DNA from 3 places in the Exiguobacterium sp. HSB13 genome. Region 2 is predicted to be linked to each of the others. Evidence: predicted binding sites of a transcription regulator. Region 2 holds the regulator's gene; each other region holds the start of a gene.
The links. Region 2 encodes Rex, which represses fermentation and respiration genes when NADH is low (regulators of the CRP and FNR family bind a similar motif). Its sites were predicted from a motif close to TTGTGAAATATTTCACAA; they were not measured.
Positions count from the first base shown of each region.

Region 1: the regulator Rex is predicted to act here: its motif matches at 3,175-3,192, upstream of adhE (bifunctional acetaldehyde-CoA/alcohol dehydrogenase).
Region 3: the regulator Rex is predicted to act here: its motif matches at 2,471-2,488, upstream of cydD (thiol reductant ABC exporter subunit CydD).

Region 1 covers NZ_JBUZOM010000001.1:559,414-565,226, forward strand. The annotation lists gene uptA (undecaprenyl phosphate transporter UptA) at 38-631, opposite strand; gene ACZGCQ_RS02865 (Na+/H+ antiporter family protein) at 755-2,074, opposite strand; gene ACZGCQ_RS02870 (beta-class carbonic anhydrase) at 2,390-2,941, opposite strand; gene adhE (bifunctional acetaldehyde-CoA/alcohol dehydrogenase) at 3,278-5,813, shown strand, end outside.
Region 2 covers NZ_JBUZOM010000001.1:2,238,474-2,244,286, reverse strand. The annotation lists gene ACZGCQ_RS11695 (hypothetical protein) at 1-266, opposite strand, end outside; gene ACZGCQ_RS11690 (ATP-binding cassette domain-containing protein) at 248-2,149, opposite strand; gene ACZGCQ_RS11685 (redox-sensing transcriptional repressor Rex) at 2,317-2,976, shown strand; gene ACZGCQ_RS11680 (twin-arginine translocase TatA/TatE family subunit) at 2,976-3,173, shown strand; gene tatC (twin-arginine translocase subunit TatC) at 3,181-3,960, shown strand; tRNA gene ACZGCQ_RS11670 (tRNA-Ala) at 4,066-4,141, shown strand; gene ACZGCQ_RS11665 (S8 family serine peptidase) at 4,366-5,813, shown strand, end outside.
Region 3 covers NZ_JBUZOM010000002.1:40,698-46,510, forward strand. The annotation lists gene ACZGCQ_RS12015 (hypothetical protein) at 1-101, opposite strand, end outside; gene ypfJ (KPN_02809 family neutral zinc metallopeptidase) at 285-1,127, shown strand; gene ACZGCQ_RS12025 (hypothetical protein) at 1,213-1,380, shown strand; gene ACZGCQ_RS12030 (nuclear transport factor 2 family protein) at 1,442-1,810, opposite strand; gene ACZGCQ_RS12035 (Rrf2 family transcriptional regulator) at 1,833-2,315, opposite strand; gene cydD (thiol reductant ABC exporter subunit CydD) at 2,524-4,254, shown strand; gene cydC (thiol reductant ABC exporter subunit CydC) at 4,251-5,813, shown strand, end outside.

The sequences.
Region 1 (5,813 bases), 1.7 Mb from region 2:
AAAAAAGCAGTCCGTCGTCAGACAGACTGCTAGTTGTTCAAACCGTTCGTTGACGGCGTTTGTAAATAACGTAGAAGATGATCAAGACGACGGCAGCAATCAGGACGCCGTTCGTATATGGTGCAGCGACTTCCTTGATCGAGCGCCAGTTCGTTCCGAGCGTCTCCCCAAGATACAGGAACAAAATCGACCACGGAATGATGGCAAGCACCGTGTAAAGGGAAAACTTCGTTTGATCCATCTTGGCAAGACCAGCCGGAATTGAGATAGCATGACGGACGACCGGAATAAAACGAGCGCCAAAGATGACACCTTGTCCGTATTTCAAGAACCAACGCTCAGCTAAATCCAAGTGATGCTCTGAGATCAAAACATACTTTCCGTATTTCAGGATAAGGGGACGACCGCCGTAGCGAGCGAACCAATATAAGAATAATTGCGAGAATAATCCACCGATGACGGCAGCGACAATGGCGAGCGGCCAGCCAATCGTTCCTTGAGAAATCATGAATCCACCATAAGAGAGGACGATTTCACTCGGTATGATTTCAATCATCAACCCAAGGGCGATGCCGAAATATCCGAGATCGGCAAGCGAAAGCAAAATCTGGTTGACGACTTGAGATAACACGTTAGACAACTCCTTTGTATCAGTTCATTCCTTTATTTTAGAGAACCGAGGACGAAATGAAAAGGAAAAAAACGGAGACAATTCAAAAGACGAATTCGCGATGGTAGCGAATCCGTCTTCTTTTTATAACACGACCGCAGCGATCGTACCGAAGATGATCAATGGAATGTTGTAGTGCAGGAACGTCGGAATGACCGTTTCACGCATGTGATCGTGCTGACCATCCGCATTTAGACCACTTGTTGGCCCGAGTGTCGAGTCCGACGCCGGGCTACCCGCGTCCCCGAGCGCACCGGCTGTCCCGATGATGGCAATCGTCGCTTCTAAGCTGAATCCGTACTGGATACAAAGTGGAACGAAGATGGCAGCAATGATTGGAACGGTTGAGAAACTTGAACCGATACCCATCGTGACGAGAAGACCGATCAAGAGCATGACGAAGGCGGCGACGAGTTGGGAATCGCCCATCAACGCTTTCGAGTTCTCGACGAGTGGCTCGATATCGCCCGTCTTACGCAAGACGTTTGAGAAACCGTTTGCTGAAATCATGACGAAACCGATGAATGACATCATGCGCATACCACGTGTAATGACGTCATCTGCTTCGCTGAAACGGACAAGACGGAGCAGCAAGAAGAGGATCAATCCAGTCGTCGCAGCGAGAATCATCGATTCTGTCTGCAGTTGAACAATCAATGTTGCAATGACGACGACACCACTTAAAGCAAGCTTTGTTTTTGTGATGACCGGAATTTCATAATCGTCCGGAGCGATATCACGCATCTCATACGTCCGCTCTTTGCGATACGAATATAGACCGATCAAGAGACCGACGACCATCCCAAGTGCTGGAATTGCCATGGCTTCGATGACAGAAGCTCCCGTCGTATCAAGACCATTAGCTTCCAGGTTTTTCAGCAAAATCTGATTAAGGTAGATATCTCCGAATCCGACCGGTAGGAACATATAAGGTGTCACGAGTCCGAACGTCATGATGATTGCGATCCGGCGTCGATCCATCTTTAACTGATTAAACAGACCGAGCAATGGCGGAATGATGATTGGAATGAACGCGATGTGGATCGGCAGAACGTTTTGTGAGCTGATCGCGAGTAACAGAATCGCAAACAAGATGAAGCCTTTTAATTTTTTGACGGAAGCAGCACTTGCGTTACCACGTGAACGCTCAATCAATGCGTGAGCGAGCGCATCCGGTAATCCTGTTTTCGAGAGGGCAACAGCAAAGGCGCCAAGCAGCGCATAGCTCAGGGCGATTTCTGCCCCAGCGCCAAGACCACCAGCAAACGCTTCAGTTGTTTTCGTTAAATCAAGACCACCGACGAGACCGCCGGCAAACGCACTGATGACCATCGCGAGCACGATGTGGACGCGGAAGATCGCTAAGATGAATAGTAAAAAGACGGCAAACAATACGGCGTTTATCATTCAGTAAAACCACACTTTCTTTTGTTATCACTGCACTATACTAAAGTATCTTACAGCCATGTTGGAATGCTGTCAAGAGTAAAAGTCTGACCTCGTAATCAAAAGATGAATGGTACGCTTATTAGCTCTCCACAAGATGATATATTCTGTTATACCCCTGAGCATGAAGTGAGAAGCGTGTTGATCACTGAGAATGACTCATACGAAAAAACGTGCCATAATTCTCCGTTACGAGAAAATATGGCACGTTTTCTTTAGTTTAAGACGGAATAGAATATGCGAGTCTATTTGCGTTTCTTCTATAAAGAGTGATCAGCAATCGACGACGTCAAGCTTACCAGTACCTGGATCGATGACGAGTCCGTGGACGTTCGTCCCAGGTGGCAGTAATGGGTGATTCTTCACGAGGCTGACTGAGTGAGCGACGCTTTCTTGAACTGACGTGAAGCCACGCAACCATTGATTCAAATCAACCCCGGATACTTCGAGTGTATGAAGAATCTGTTGGTCGATTCCCCGATCCTTCATCTCGTTGATCATGTGGTTAGGATCAATCGTGCTCATGCCACAATCGTGGTGACCGATGACGACGACTTCTTCAGCGCCGAGAGCATACAACGCAACGAGAATCGAGCGCATGACGGAGCCGAATGGGTGCGATAGGATAGCACCGGCATTTTTGATGATTTTCGCATCCCCGTTCTTAAGACCAAGTGCGTGTGGGAGAAGCTCCGTCAAGCGGGCATCCATACACGTCAGGATGACGACCTTTTTATCTGGGAACTTATCCGAGACGAACTGCTCATACTGTTTTTCGGCGACGAATCGCTCGTTGAAGGCTAGCATTTCCTGTACAACTGACATTCAAGTGTCCTCCTTTAGTGGTAGCTCTTAATATGTACCCCATATCAGAATACAAGATGATGAAACGGCTATCAAGTCAGGAAAATGCGAGGTGTGATAAATCGCACACATCTATGTACATGAAGCAAAACGTTGGAAAAGAAGAACGCACAACAGTTGTAAACGCTATCAAAAGTGTGATGGAATTCACAGGATGGTCATGCACAAAACAGGAAAAAGGGGTTATGATTGATTTGTGAAGGAAAGCACAAACTATTGAAAAACAGCTTGGCATTCCTGACATAATGGTTGGCAAATCAAACTCAGATTCGTTCCACGACAGGGAGGAAACCACTCATGGCTGTGAAAGAAAAAACAAAATCGACGGCAACACCGGTCGAACAAGCAGTTGGACAAATCGTTGAAAAAGGGCAACGTGCATTACAAGAATTACTGACATTCGATCAAGAAAAAATCGATACGATCGTCCGGGATATGGCACTTGCCGGACTTGAACGGCACGTCGAACTCGCTCGTCTCGCAGCAGAAGAGACGGGACGCGGTGTCTTTGAAGATAAGATGATTAAAAACATTTTTGCGACAGAATACATCTACAATAGTCTACGTCATGAAAAAACAGTTGGGATTCTTGAAGAAGATGTCCAAAACGGCATCACCTATATCGCTGAACCCGTCGGTGTCGTCTGTGGTGTCACACCGGTCACGAACCCGACATCAACGACGATGTTCAAAGCATTGATTGCAATTAAGACACGCAACCCGATCGTCTTCGCATTCCATCCATCGGCACAACGTTGTTCCGTTGAAGCAGCGAAAACACTCCGCGACGCAGCCATCAAAGCAGGTGCGCCAAAAGACTGTATTCAATGGGTCGAAGAACCATCACTTGAAGCAACGAAAGTCTTGATGAACCATGAAAAAATCGCGATGGTCCTTGCGACAGGTGGAGCGGGAATGGTCAAATCAGCGTATTCAACAGGTAAACCGGCACTCGGTGTTGGACCAGGGAACGTTCCGTGTTACATCGAACAGTCAGCAAAAGTCAAACGGGCAGTCAGCGATCTCGTTCTCTCAAAAACGTTTGATAACGGTATGATTTGTGCGTCTGAACAAGCCGTCATCGTCGACCAAGAGATTTATGCGACGGTTCGTACGGAAATGGAAGCACTCGGTTGTTACTTCTGTACACCGGAAGAAAAACAACGCCTCGAATCACTCGTCATCAAAACCGATACATGTGCCGTCAATGCGGACATCGTCGGGAAACCAGCGACATGGATCGCGGAGAAAGCCGGCATCGACGTTCCGGAAACAACGGTCATGCTCGTCGCGGAACTCGAGCAAGTCGGGGCAGCAGAACCATTGTCTCATGAAAAACTCAGTCCCGTCCTTGGTGCGTACCGTGTTGCTTCGACCGAAGAAGCGTTCACGATTGCTGAACAGATGCTTGAAATCGGTGGTCTCGGTCATACAGCCGTCATTCATACGACGAACGACGACTTGATGACAGCGTTCGGACTCCGCATGAAAGCCTGCCGGATCCTCGTCAACAGTCCATCTGCTCATGGCGGGATCGGTGATCTGTACAACGAGTTGACACCATCACTGACACTCGGTTGCGGATCATACGGGAAAAACTCTGTTTCTGAAAACGTAACAGCGAAACACTTACTCAACGTCAAGAAGGTGGCGAGACGACGCGTGAACATGCAATGGTTCAAGGTCCCTGAAAAAATCTACTTCGAAAAGAACTCCGTTCAGTACTTGCGGTCGATGACTGACGTCTCACGCGTCATGATCGTGACCGATCCAACGATGGTACAGTTCGGGTATGCCGATAAAGTGATTCAAAACTTGCCACAGTCCGTCAGTTACCGGATCTTCGACCAAGTCGAACCAGATCCATCGGTGACGACTGTTCAGACGGGTGCTCAAGCGATGCGTGACTTCAAACCCGACTTGATCATTGCTCTCGGTGGTGGTTCAGCAATGGATGCTGCGAAAGGAATGTGGCTCTTCTACGAACAACCGAACGAAACGTTCTCGAACCTACGTCAAAAATTCCTCGATATCCGGAAACGGGCATATCAATTCCCGGCACTCGGTCGTCAAGCGAAGTTCGTCGCGATTCCGACGACGTCTGGTACGGGTTCAGAAGTGACACCGTTCACCGTCATCACGGATAAAGAGAAAAACGTCAAATACCCGATTGCTGACTATGCGTTGACACCTGACGTCGCAATCGTTGATCCAGAATTCGTCATGACCGTCCCGGCTTCGATCACTGCTGATACCGGAATGGATGTCTTGACGCATGCGACAGAAGCATACGTCTCGGTGCTTGCGAACGACTACACGGATGGACTGGCACTCAAAGCAATCAAGATGATCTTTGAGTACTTGCCACGAGCATATGCGAACGGATCAGACGCCGAAGCACGCGAAAAAGTGCATAATGCGTCAACGATGGCAGGGATGGCATTCGCGAACGCCTTCCTCGGCATCAACCACTCGATCGCACACAAAATCGGTGGCGAGTTCCACACACCACACGGACGGACGAACGCGATCCTGATGCCACACGTCATTCGCTATAACGCGTCACGCCCAACAAAACTAGCAGCATTCCCGAAATATGAATCATTCGTCGCCGATGAACGGTATGCCGACATCGCACGCTACCTCGGTCTTCCGGCAGCAACGACGGAACAAGGGGTCGAATCACTCATTCAAGCAGTTGCTGATCTTGGACAACGTCTCAACATCAAGATGTCATTCAAGGCGCAAGGCATTCAAAAAGCAGACTTCGAGGCAAAACTCGACAAGATGGCAGTTGATGCTTTCGAGGATCAATGTACGACAGCGAATCCAA
Region 2 (5,813 bases):
AGTTCGACGAATAGCTGTGTCGTCAGGAGCGTACAGCATAGTCCTGAGAGTAAACTGACGAAGAGACCGCTCCATGTCTGGATGACGAGACCGATCATACAAGAAATCAGAAGAAACAAAGGAAGCGCAGCATTAAAAGCATCCGGTCGGATGAAGGTGGACACGTAGTCCGCATACATCGGTACGAAATAAAGAATGCCGGATAGCAGTCCTTGAATCAAGTTGATGAAAAAGCTTTTCGTCCGCATCAGTGTTGGTTCTCCCATCGTTCCATCAATTCGAGTAGATCAACATCAATTTGATCACGTTCTGCTGAAAGAGCCGTTGCTTTCGGAATATCATTGAAGACTTCTGGTTCACAGAGTAATTGTTCAATTTCCGCCGAACGCTGTTCGAGCCGTTCGATATCTTGTTCAAGCTGTTCGATTTGCTGACGGCGCTTGCGTTCTTCTTTCTGTGCTTCTTTATCGATCGTCTTCGACGCCGTGACCTTTGCGGCTTTTGCTTCCTCCGCTTCAAGACGAGCAATCTCTTCTTGCTCCGCCTTCTTCTCCGTGTAGTACGAATAATCACCGAGGTATTCCGTCACACCCGCTTCACTCATCTCAATGACGCGTGTCGCGATCCGGTCTATGAAGTAACGGTCGTGAGAGACGAATAACAGCGTTCCTTCGTAGTCGACGAGGGCGTTTTCAAGGACCATCTTCGAATCCAAATCCAAGTGGTTCGTCGGCTCATCGAGGACGAGGACGTTCGTCTTCCGTAGTTTCAGTTTTGCGAGTGCGAGACGTCCGCGTTCGCCACCGGATAACTCATGGACAATTTTGAAGACATCGTCGCCGCTAAACAAGAATTGTCCGAGGACAGAACGGACTTCTTGTTCACGCATCAATGGCCATTCGTTCCAAATCTCATCGATGACACGGTTCCGGTCATTGAGTTCCGCCTGCTCTTGATCGTAATATCCGATCGAGACGCCGGTTCCGAATCGGAAATCACCGAATAGGGGGCGTAAGCGACCGACGAGAACTTTCAAGAGCGTCGACTTTCCGATTCCGTTTGGTCCGACGAGTGCCAGTGATTCACCGCGTTGCAAGCGGAACGTGATGTCTTTTGAGACAGCTTCTTCGTAACCAATCGCCAGTTGATTGACTTGAAGAACATCGTTCCCGCTCTGTTTTTCAATCGGGAAGGACAGGACCGTGCTACGTTCATCCCCATCTGGTCGGTCGAGTCGGTCGACCTTCTCGAGCCGTTTCCGGACACTTTGGGCACGTTTTGTCGTCGTCGCCCGGGCGATGTTGCGTTGAATGAAGTCCTGCATCTTCGCGATTTCTTCTTGTTGCTGTTCGAACTGTTTCATTTCTTGATCGTACAAGGCCGCTTTTTGTTCCAAGTACTTCGTGTAGTTCCCGGTGAACTTACGACAGACATTGCGCGACAGCTCATAGACGACATTGACGACTTGGTCGAGGAAGTACCGGTCGTGTGAGACGATCAGGACGGCGCCACGATAACCGCCGAGGTAACTTTCGAGCCAAGCGAGTGTATCGATATCAAGGTGGTTGGTCGGCTCATCAAGAATGAGGAGCTCTGGTGCTTGCAGAAGCATCTTCGCTAAGGCGAGTCGTGTCCGTTGACCACCGGATAATGTCTGAATCCGGCGCGAGTAATCATCCGGATAAAAGCGCATGCCGTGCAGGACGGAGCGGATATTCGCTTCGAACTGATAACCACCGGCTTCTGAGAAGTCGTGTTGTGCTTGATCGTATGTCTTCAAGAGACGATCGTAAGCGACCGGGTCGTTCAAGATATGCTCCATGCCCATTTCGATTTCCATCCGGCGCAGTGTCCGTTCTTGTTCCTGTAGATGTTCAAAGACGGTCAGCATCTCGTTCCAGATCGTCTCATTCGATTCGAGACCACTGTCTTGTGCAAGATAACCGATTTTGACATCCTTGCCTTTCATGATGTCGCCCGAGTCATGACTGAGTTCACCAGCGATGATTTTGAGCAAGGTCGATTTACCGGCACCGTTTCGTCCGACGAGCGCAATCCGATCCCGCTCTTGTACTTCCAGTTTGATATTTTCTAAAATCGGCTCGACGCCGAATGATTTCGAGAGTTGATTGACTTGTAAGAGTATCATTTCCATCCATCCTTCCACCCTTTAGTCTATCACGAACAAAAGCGCGAGGTCCTGCGGAATATATTATTTGTGACTCTATGTGAAGTGGTTTACAATCAAGGAGAGTAGAAAGCTTTTTGCAAAGATTTGGGTGCCACGATGGATGTGGCCGAAGGGGGAACTGCAGGATGAATGGACCAGACACAAAAATTCCACAAGCGACAGCAAAACGGTTGCCGCTATATTATCGCTTCATCCAAAGTTTATACAATTCAGGCAAGCTCCGCGTCTCTTCTGCTGAGTTAAGCGAGGCGGTGAAGGTTGATTCAGCAACGATTCGTCGCGATTTTTCCTACTTTGGGGCATTAGGGAAGAAGGGGTATGGATATAACGTTCAACATCTCTTAACGTTTTTCCGCAAAACCTTGAATCAAGATGAGGTGACGAATGTTGCCTTAATCGGGGTCGGTCATCTCGGAACAGCGTTTGCAAATTATAACTTTTTAAAGAATAATAGTACTCGGATAGTCGTTGCGTTTGATGCGGACGAAGAGAAGGTCGGAACAACGACGCATGACGTTCCAATCTATCATGTTTCGGACATGAAAGAACAAATCGAAGCGAATCAGGTCGATGTTGCCATCTTGACGGTTCCATCGCAGTTCGCACAGTCAGTAGCGGATGAGTTAGTCGAGTATGGTGTGACAGGCATCCTGAACTTTACGCCAGCGCGGTTGAACGTGCCAGCGAGCGTCCGGGTCCATCACATCGATTTATCGATCGAGTTGCAGTCGTTAGTTTATTTCATGAAGCATTATTCGCAATCAGCTGAAGGAGTGAAATCATAATGGAAAACCTTATCCCGCTCACACTAGGTATCGGACCAGCGAGCATTGGATTAATCGCGGTCGTCGCGTTGATCATCTTCGGACCGAAGAAGTTACCAGAATTCGGACGCGCTGCGGGTCAGACATTGAAAGAGTTCAAGAATGCCACGAACGGCATCATGGACGACGATAAAAAGGACGAACCGAAAGAGAAGTGATTGAATCATGACGGTTGATCAAGAGCAAAGCATGACGTCGCACCTTGACGAACTGCGCAAGCGGATCGTCTGGTCGCTTATCATCGTCGTCGTCCTGTTCGCTGTCGCATTTCCGCTCGTCCGACCGCTCGTTCGCTTCTTGCAAGCGGACTTAAAAGAGCTCGGCATCGGTTTGAATGCCTTCAACGTCGCCGATCCTTTAATGTTGTATTTGAATCTTGCGTTCATCATTGCGCTGATTTTAGCGTCACCGTTCTGGATGTATCAACTCTGGGCATTCGTTCGACCAGGACTTTATGACAAGGAGCAAAAAGCGACATTGACGTATATTCCGGTCATCTTCTTTCTATTTTTGGCTGGCGTAGCCTTCTCGTATTTCTGGTTGCTTCCCTTCTTGCTTGAAGTCTCAACGGATCTCGGGAAAGAGCTCGGAATCGAACAAGTCATTGGAGTCGAGAACTACTTCAGTTTCTTAATCCGCTTGACGATGCCGTTTGGTCTTCTGTTCCAATTGCCGGTCGTGACGATGTTCCTGACACGTCTTGGTCTCGTGACGCCATATTTCATGCGAAAGAATCGGAAATATGCGTACTTTGCGCTGTTCGTCGTTGCGGCATTGATCGCACCGCCGGACGTGACGTCACACTTGATGATCTCGGTTCCATTGTTCGTTCTCTATGAGATCAGTATCTTGATTTCTGCGCGGACGTACAAAAAGGTCTTGATCCTCGAGCAACAGGCAGAGCTTGAACGACAGGCGGATTTGATGCGTGAATTGAATAAATGAATCGTGAATTCCTTCCGACGATTTTTGGAAGGGATTCTTTTTTGTGAAAGCGTTCTTTTTATATTGATAAAGCAGTTAGTGATGCGTATACTAAAGATAATTCATGGGGGCTTAGCTCAGCTGGGAGAGCGTTTGGCTGGCAGCCAAAAGGTCGTCGGTTCGATCCCGATAGTCTCCACCAATACCAAATATCCAACTCCTCGAGGCGTCGAGGAGTTTTTATTTTACTCCCAGTTAAATTCCTTAAAAATATAAAATGTCATGAAAAACAAATAAATTAAAAAAATAGACAGATATAAATTGTTTATTTCCATTAAATTCATTAAACTAAATATACAGAATTTTCGTTTAACTGTTTTATCAGTAGTACTACTATGGTTTTACAGAAAAGGGGAAAACGAACGCATGAAGAAGAAGATTGCACTTATGGCAGCCGTCTTAATGACGTCTTCCAATCTAGTCAGTGCGCAAGGTGCACTGTCGTCGCAAGACAAAGCAACGGGTCAAAAACCGCAAGCGCTCTCGCTGAAGAAATCGGGGCAAGAGAAGAACTACAAACAATCGGATAAAGTCCGTGTCGTCATCGAGATGGAAGAGAAGCCGGCGATTCAAATCGCCCAGGCTCAAAACAAGCGGTATAGCACATTGAGCAATGCCGAAAAAGAGTCGATCAAAGATCGCCTCGTCAACGTCCAAAAATCAGTCAAGTCAGCCATCGCTAAAAAGGCGATTCCCGTTACATATAAGGAAAGCTTCACAACCGTCATCAATGGATTCAGTGGTGAAGTCAAGTTCGGGGACATCGAAGACATTAAACAACTGAGCGGAGTCAAGAGCGTACATATCGCCCATGAATACGCGCGTCCGGAAGTTGCTAAAGGTGCAAAGCCAGACATGCTGTACAGCAAGGACATGGTCAATGCGAAGGAAACATGGCAGGACTATGGTTTTAAAGGGGAAGGAACGATCGTTGCCGTCATCGATACAGGAATCGATCCGTCGCATAAGGACATGGTCTTGAGCCCAGAGACGAAGATCGATTTGACTTCTTCAAAAGTCGATAGTGCGAAAGAAACAAAAGGCTTAAAAGGAAAGTACTTCACGGAAAAAGTACCGTATGGCTATAACTATGCCGATCACGATAGCGAAATCCGTGATTTAGGTGCGGGCGCATCGATGCACGGGATGCACGTCGCGGGTACGGTCGGAGCAAACGGCGATGAAGCAAACGGTGGTATCAAAGGGGTCGCACCGGAAACACAACTCCTCGCGATGAAAGTCTTCGGAAACGATCCAGGAATGCCATCGACATTCAGCGATATCTACATTAAAGCGATTGATGATGCGATTGCACTCGGAGCAGATGTCATCAACATGAGTCTCGGTTCGACGGCATCGTTCGTCAATGCAGATGATCCAGAACAACGCGCAATCGTCAACGCGATGAACAACGGCATCTTGTGTGCGATTTCTGCTGGTAACTCGGCATTCGCAGGTCATGGTGCAGGTAACCCGTACACAGCGAACCCGGATATCGGTGTCGTCGGTGCCCCAGGTTTAACAAGCCAAGCACTCCAAGTCGCATCACTCGAAAATACGAAATTGACACTCGAAGGCATGGCACTGACGATCGACGGTCAGGATGCTGGTTATTTGGCATACCAAAAACAAGATTCACCGAATCCGATTGCCGTCTTCGATAAAGAGAAGAAGGATGTCGTCTATGTCGGTGACGGTCAAGCTTCGAACTACGAAGGCAAAGACGTCAAAGGGAAAGTCGTCTTCGTCGTGCGTAACGGTGGTTTCAACTACGGTATGATCCAAGCAGAAGCTGAGAAGCAAGGGGCAGCAGG
Region 3 (5,813 bases), on a different contig from region 2:
AAGCTATAAGCTAAGATGAATAAAAACATACCAGATAGGACGAGGATGTCCTTACGATACGTATACATGAAGTTCTTGAGACGTTGACGGAACGAGTGCATCGGACAACTCCTTTCTGCGAAAATCCGTGTTGAACTTCTTCTCTACAGGAGGACGATATTCCTAGAAATGGATGTACTTATTTTAGCAATGAATACGAGAAGTAACGTCCATCCTAAGACGGAGCGTTACGGACGAACGCTTTCGGGTAAAGACCTACAACGAAACGAGTAGGAGGAAAGCGTATGAAATGGAAGGGAAGAGAACGCAGTTCAAACGTCGAGGATCGACGGGGAATGGGAGGGAAAGGAATTGCCGGCATCGGTGGTGGTGTCGGAATCATCCTGCTGATCGTCATCACCTTGATGGGCGGTAATCCAGCTGAATTACTCGGAGACTTAACTGGCGGGGATCAGCAAAATACGACGTATGAAGAAACAGCACAAGAAAAAGAAGCAGCGGATTTCGTTTCCGTCGTCCTTGCGGATACGGAACGCGTCTGGACGAAAGAATTTAAAGAAGATGGCAAAACCTATAAAAAACCGAAGCTCGTCTTATATACGGATCAAGTCAGTTCGGCTTGCGGACAAGCAGGGAAGTCCGTCGGTCCCTTTTATTGTCCCGGTGATCAGAAATTATACATTGATTTAAGCTTTTATGATGAATTGCAGACAAAGTACGGGGCACCGGGCGATTTTGCGATGGCCTATGTCATTGCGCATGAAGTCGGGCATCACGTCCAGACGTTACTCGGAAAGTCGGACGAGATCATGCCACTTCGAGAGCAAATGAGTGAGGAAAAATTCAACAAGTACCTCGTTCGATTCGAGCTACAGGCGGATTATTATGCCGGCGTCTGGGCACATCACGCGCAAGGCGAAAACTTACTCGAAGAAGGCGATCTCGAGGAAGCGCTGACGGCAGCGAATGCTGTCGGGGATGATACGTTACAAGAGAAGGGACAAGGATATGTCGTACCAGAAAGTTTCACCCACGGCACATCAGCGCAACGAGAGCGTTGGTTCCAAAAAGGCTTTGATAACGGCACGATCGAAGGCGGAGATACATTCAAAGCGAAGAATCTATAAAACGAAGCAACGACAGGCCCTTTTGAAACATCTTCCAGTCCGTTTTCGTATAGAAGAGGGAAGGATTCAAAGGGGAGTGTCGAAGTTGAAGCACATCAGTTTATTTTTGTTGCTGTATACGGCTGTCGTCGTGATGACGTACATCGTGTCACGATTTGCGCCAGACTTGTTGATCTACATGGTCTATTTCGCCATTGCGTCATTACTTGTCATCACGGGCTATTTGTTGAAACGATTCGTGCTGAAGCGCTAAAAATCAAAAAACCTGTGTTCTGCTTGCGCGGAACACAGGTTTTCGTTGTTTAAAAGTAATCTTATGAACGGAACATCGTCGGGTCATCTGGAACGTTCTCCAGGTAAGCGATCCGTCCGTTTTCATCAAGACGTGCGATATCTTTTCCGTCTTGCGTGAAGACACTACCGTCTGCCCGTTTTCCGCAAACTGCCCAGCGTGTTTCATATGTTCCGGGTGTTGTTTCTTCCCAGCCTGCGTACATGTGCTTAATGTCTTGATTCGCCGTGAACACATGACGGACGAACTGTTTCCAGGCGTCGATGCCGTGCTTTGGTTGTCCGTTCAGGACGAACGTGATGTCTGTCGTGAATAAGGAAACGAGATCCTCAAAAGCTTGTGCGTCTGTGCGTGACGCGTCGAATAAGTCGAAATAACGATTCAATACCATAGTAAAAACCTCTTTCTATTCATTAAAGTGTCATCATCCGGTCGGTGATTAACGCATGCAACCGTTCTAAATGTTCCGGTGGACAGGAGGCATCGATCGCTTGACGGATCGAGCCGATCGACTCGCGCTTCAACGTCGATTGCCACGCATCTTCCGCCTCTGTCATCAGATTCGAGAGTAGCCCGATTTCCTGTTCCTGAATTCCCATCAAATCCTCAAAGACACCGCTTGACGCATACAACGTCTGTTTGCCTTCGATTGCCTGATAGACGTCAAAGATTTGAATTTCGTCTGCCGGACGTCGTAAGCGAAAGCCACCTTTGACACCAGGTACGGAATACAACAGATCCGCCTGGACGAGTTTTCGTAAGAGCTTTTGAAAGTAGGTCGGCGAGGCACCGAGTTGCTGACTGATGAATTCACCAGGCAAAACGGCGCGATCCGGAAGAAAGGTCAAGAGCAACATCGCATAGACGGATTGCTCGACCCCGGTTTTCATTTGCATGAGAAGTCTCCTTTTGTTAAACGTGGATAATGTATATCCATAATAGTTTTATTCGAAAGAATTGTCGAGTCATATGCTCTCACAAAACCGTCACACCTTTTCGACAGCATCTGCATGGCATCCCCGTTCCGGATTCGGTATACTAAATGTACGATATGTGAAAATATTCACTAAAAGTCGTTCACACTTTGTGAAAGGACGTTTGTATATGAATCCATTAAAAGGAATCGTTCAGATTCCACGCAGTATTCTCATTCAATTCATCATTGCGGCTTTCCTGATGGGGGTTGCGGTCGTCGGTCAATCGTACGGCATCGTGTTGACGGTCGATCGAATTTTCCTGAAAGAGCAACCGTTTGAAGCCGTCATTCCGTTACTGCTCGTCGTTCTCGGTATGCTGTTGCTCCGGGTCGCCGTGACGTATTGGAACGGTCGTCTCGGTACGACGTTATCGGCACACATGAAGCAGGCACTCCGGGAAGCGCTAGTTGCGAAATACACAGGTCGCTCGGTCGAGATGATGCTACAAGGGCAAGCGGGACAGAAGGTCAGTGTCTTGCTCGATGCCGTAGACGAGATGGACAGCTATTACAGTCAATACTTGCCGAAAGTCGTCCAGACGACAATCGTTCCCTTGATGGTCTTGATCGCGGCATTCAGCTATGACTGGATCACCGGTCTCGTCATGATGATCACGGCACCGTTCATTCCGTTGTTTTACATCATCATCGGCATCATGACGCAAAAGCGGGCCGATGCTCAACTCGAGAAGATGACGGCGTTCTCAGGAACGTTTCTTGATACGTTGCAGGGATTGACGACCTTGAAGTTATTTGGTCGCGCGAAACGACAACGTGACGTCATCGAAAAAAGCAGTCTTGATTTCCGGGATGCGACGTTAACGGTCTTGAAGCTCGCTTTCTTGTCGTCGCTGATGCTTGAGTTCATCTCGATGCTCAGCATGGGAATGATCGCACTTGAGGTCAGTCTGCGCTTGATTCTGTTCCAAAGCATCACCTTCATTCCGGCGTTCCTGATGCTCGTGTTAGCACCAGAGTACTATCTTGCCTTAAAAGAGATGGGGGCTGCCTTCCATACCGGACGCGGTAGTGTCGCGGCAGCGAAACAGATCGCAGCCGAACTGACGGCAGACGATCGTCCCGTTGCCTTCGGTCAATCAGAACTTTCGATGAACCGTCCACCACGAATCGTCTTGGATGAAGTTGATTTTACGTATCAAGAAGGACGTTTTGCCTTACAAGACGTGACACTCGCGATTGAACCATATCAAAAAGTGGCGTTGATCGGTCGCAGTGGTGCCGGTAAGTCGACTGTCTTACAGTTGATTGCTGGACTCGCGGATCCAAAAGAAGGACGGATTCTGCTCGACGGGATTGAGCGCAGTCAGGTGGCGGAAGCAAGTTGGTTCCGTCAGTTGAGCTACATCTCGCAACATCCGTATCTGTATGCCGGAACGCTGGCAGAAAATATCGCGATCGGTGAACTCCGTCAAGCGACACCGGAAGAGATTTTCGAAGCGGCGCAGGCGGCAGGGCTCGAGGAGTTGATTGCGACGTTACCTGAAGGAATTAATACGGTCATCGGAGAAGGCGGACGTGGTCTATCGGGTGGCGAGAAACAGCGCGTTGCGTTGGCACGCGCATTTTTGAAGCGACCGAACGTCATCGTCTTTGATGAACCGACGACCGGACTCGACGTCAAAACAGAGCGACTGCTCCAACAAGCGATCGAACAGCTTGGACAAGCAGCGACGGTCATCACTGTCGCGCACCGCCTGCATACAATCGAGCGCTCGGATCAAATCGTCGTCCTCGACGGCGGACGAATCGTCGATCGCGGCACCCATGATGAACTGCTTGGACGTGATTCGGAATATGCCCGGATGCGGAGCGTCCAGAGAGGGGAGGAAACACGATGAAGGAATTACTAGGAGTCTTTCGGTTGATGGTGAATCAAAAACGCGATATCGCCTGGTCAATCTTCTTCGGTGTCCTCGCCGGGGTGACAGCAGTTGGGTTATTCGCAGCAAGTGGTTACCTGATTTCAAAGGCAGCCTTGTTGCCACCAATCCAGACACTCGCCGTCCTGATTGCCCTGCAAAAAATCTCGAGTCTGACGCGTGCTGTCAGTCGGTATGCGGAACGTTATTATTCGCACCGAGCGACGTTTACGATCCTCAGTGATATCCGGACGTCGTTCTACCGGAGACTCGAGCCGCTTGCACCCGGTATTTTCGGGAAGTACCGAAGTGGGGACTTACTTGCCCGAATCGTTGGGGACGTCGAGAGTCTGCAAAATACGTTTTTACGTGTCCTTTATCCACCGATCGTCTTGTTGCTCGTCTTCTTCTGTACGATCTTTTTCGTCAGTTTCTTCTCGTGGACGATTGCTGGGATTCTATTGCTTGGTCTGATTCTGACCGGTTTCTTGATTCCAGGTTGGTTCGCGTACCGCGAACAACGTTTCGCACGTTCGGTCCGTGTCCGACGCGGTGATCTGTCGACAGAAGTGACGGAGTTGTTCCAAGGCTATCGCGACTTAAAGATTTACCAGCAACTCGATCAAAAAGAACAGGACTTGAATGCCGTCGCAAAACGGTATGTCGAGGAAGAAAAACGGAATGGGTTACATGCTGTTTCGAACCTTGCCTTAAATACGATGGTGACGCTGATCATCTCTTGGCTCGTTCTTGGTGTCGGTGCGTATCTTGTCGCGAGTGGACAACTCGAAGGTGTCTTCCTCGCTTTACTCGTCATGACATCGCTGACGGTCTTTGAGAATGCAGCACCGATGGCGATTTTACCAGGCTTCTTTGAGGATAGCCGGCATGCTGCGAAACGACTCGATGAAGTCGTGACCGAACAAGAAGAGCCAACTTACGACACGTTCGTTCTCGATCAGGTACCATCCTTTGAAACGAACGCGTTGACGTTCACTTTCCCTGATGCACCGCGTCCGGTCTTACGTGACGTCACCGTCTCGATTCCTGCCGGCAAGAAGACGGCGATCGTTGGGGCGAGTGGTTCTGGGAAATCCACGTTACTCCAATTGATGCTACGCATGTATCCAACAGACGGATTAACGATTGCTGGTCAAGACAGTCAGACGGTTGATCCGGAAGGACTTTGGCAACACGCAAATGTTGTCTTGCAACAAAATCATTACTTTTATGGAACGCTTCGTGACAATCTATTGCTTGCGAACGAAGCAGCGACGGACGAGGCAATGCGTCAAGCACTCGATGATGTCGGATTAACAACATTTGAATTGAACGACCGTGTATTGGAAAAAGGCGAGAACTTGTCTGGAGGAGAAAAACAACGCTTAGCGATTGCCCGTGTGCTCTTGCGCGAAGCGTCGCTTTACTTGCTTGACGAACCAACGTCTTCTGTTGATGCTTTAACGGAACAGATGATTCTTACACGGCTCTTCGAACGGGCAACGGATGCGACACTTGTCCTTGTCAGCCACCGATTG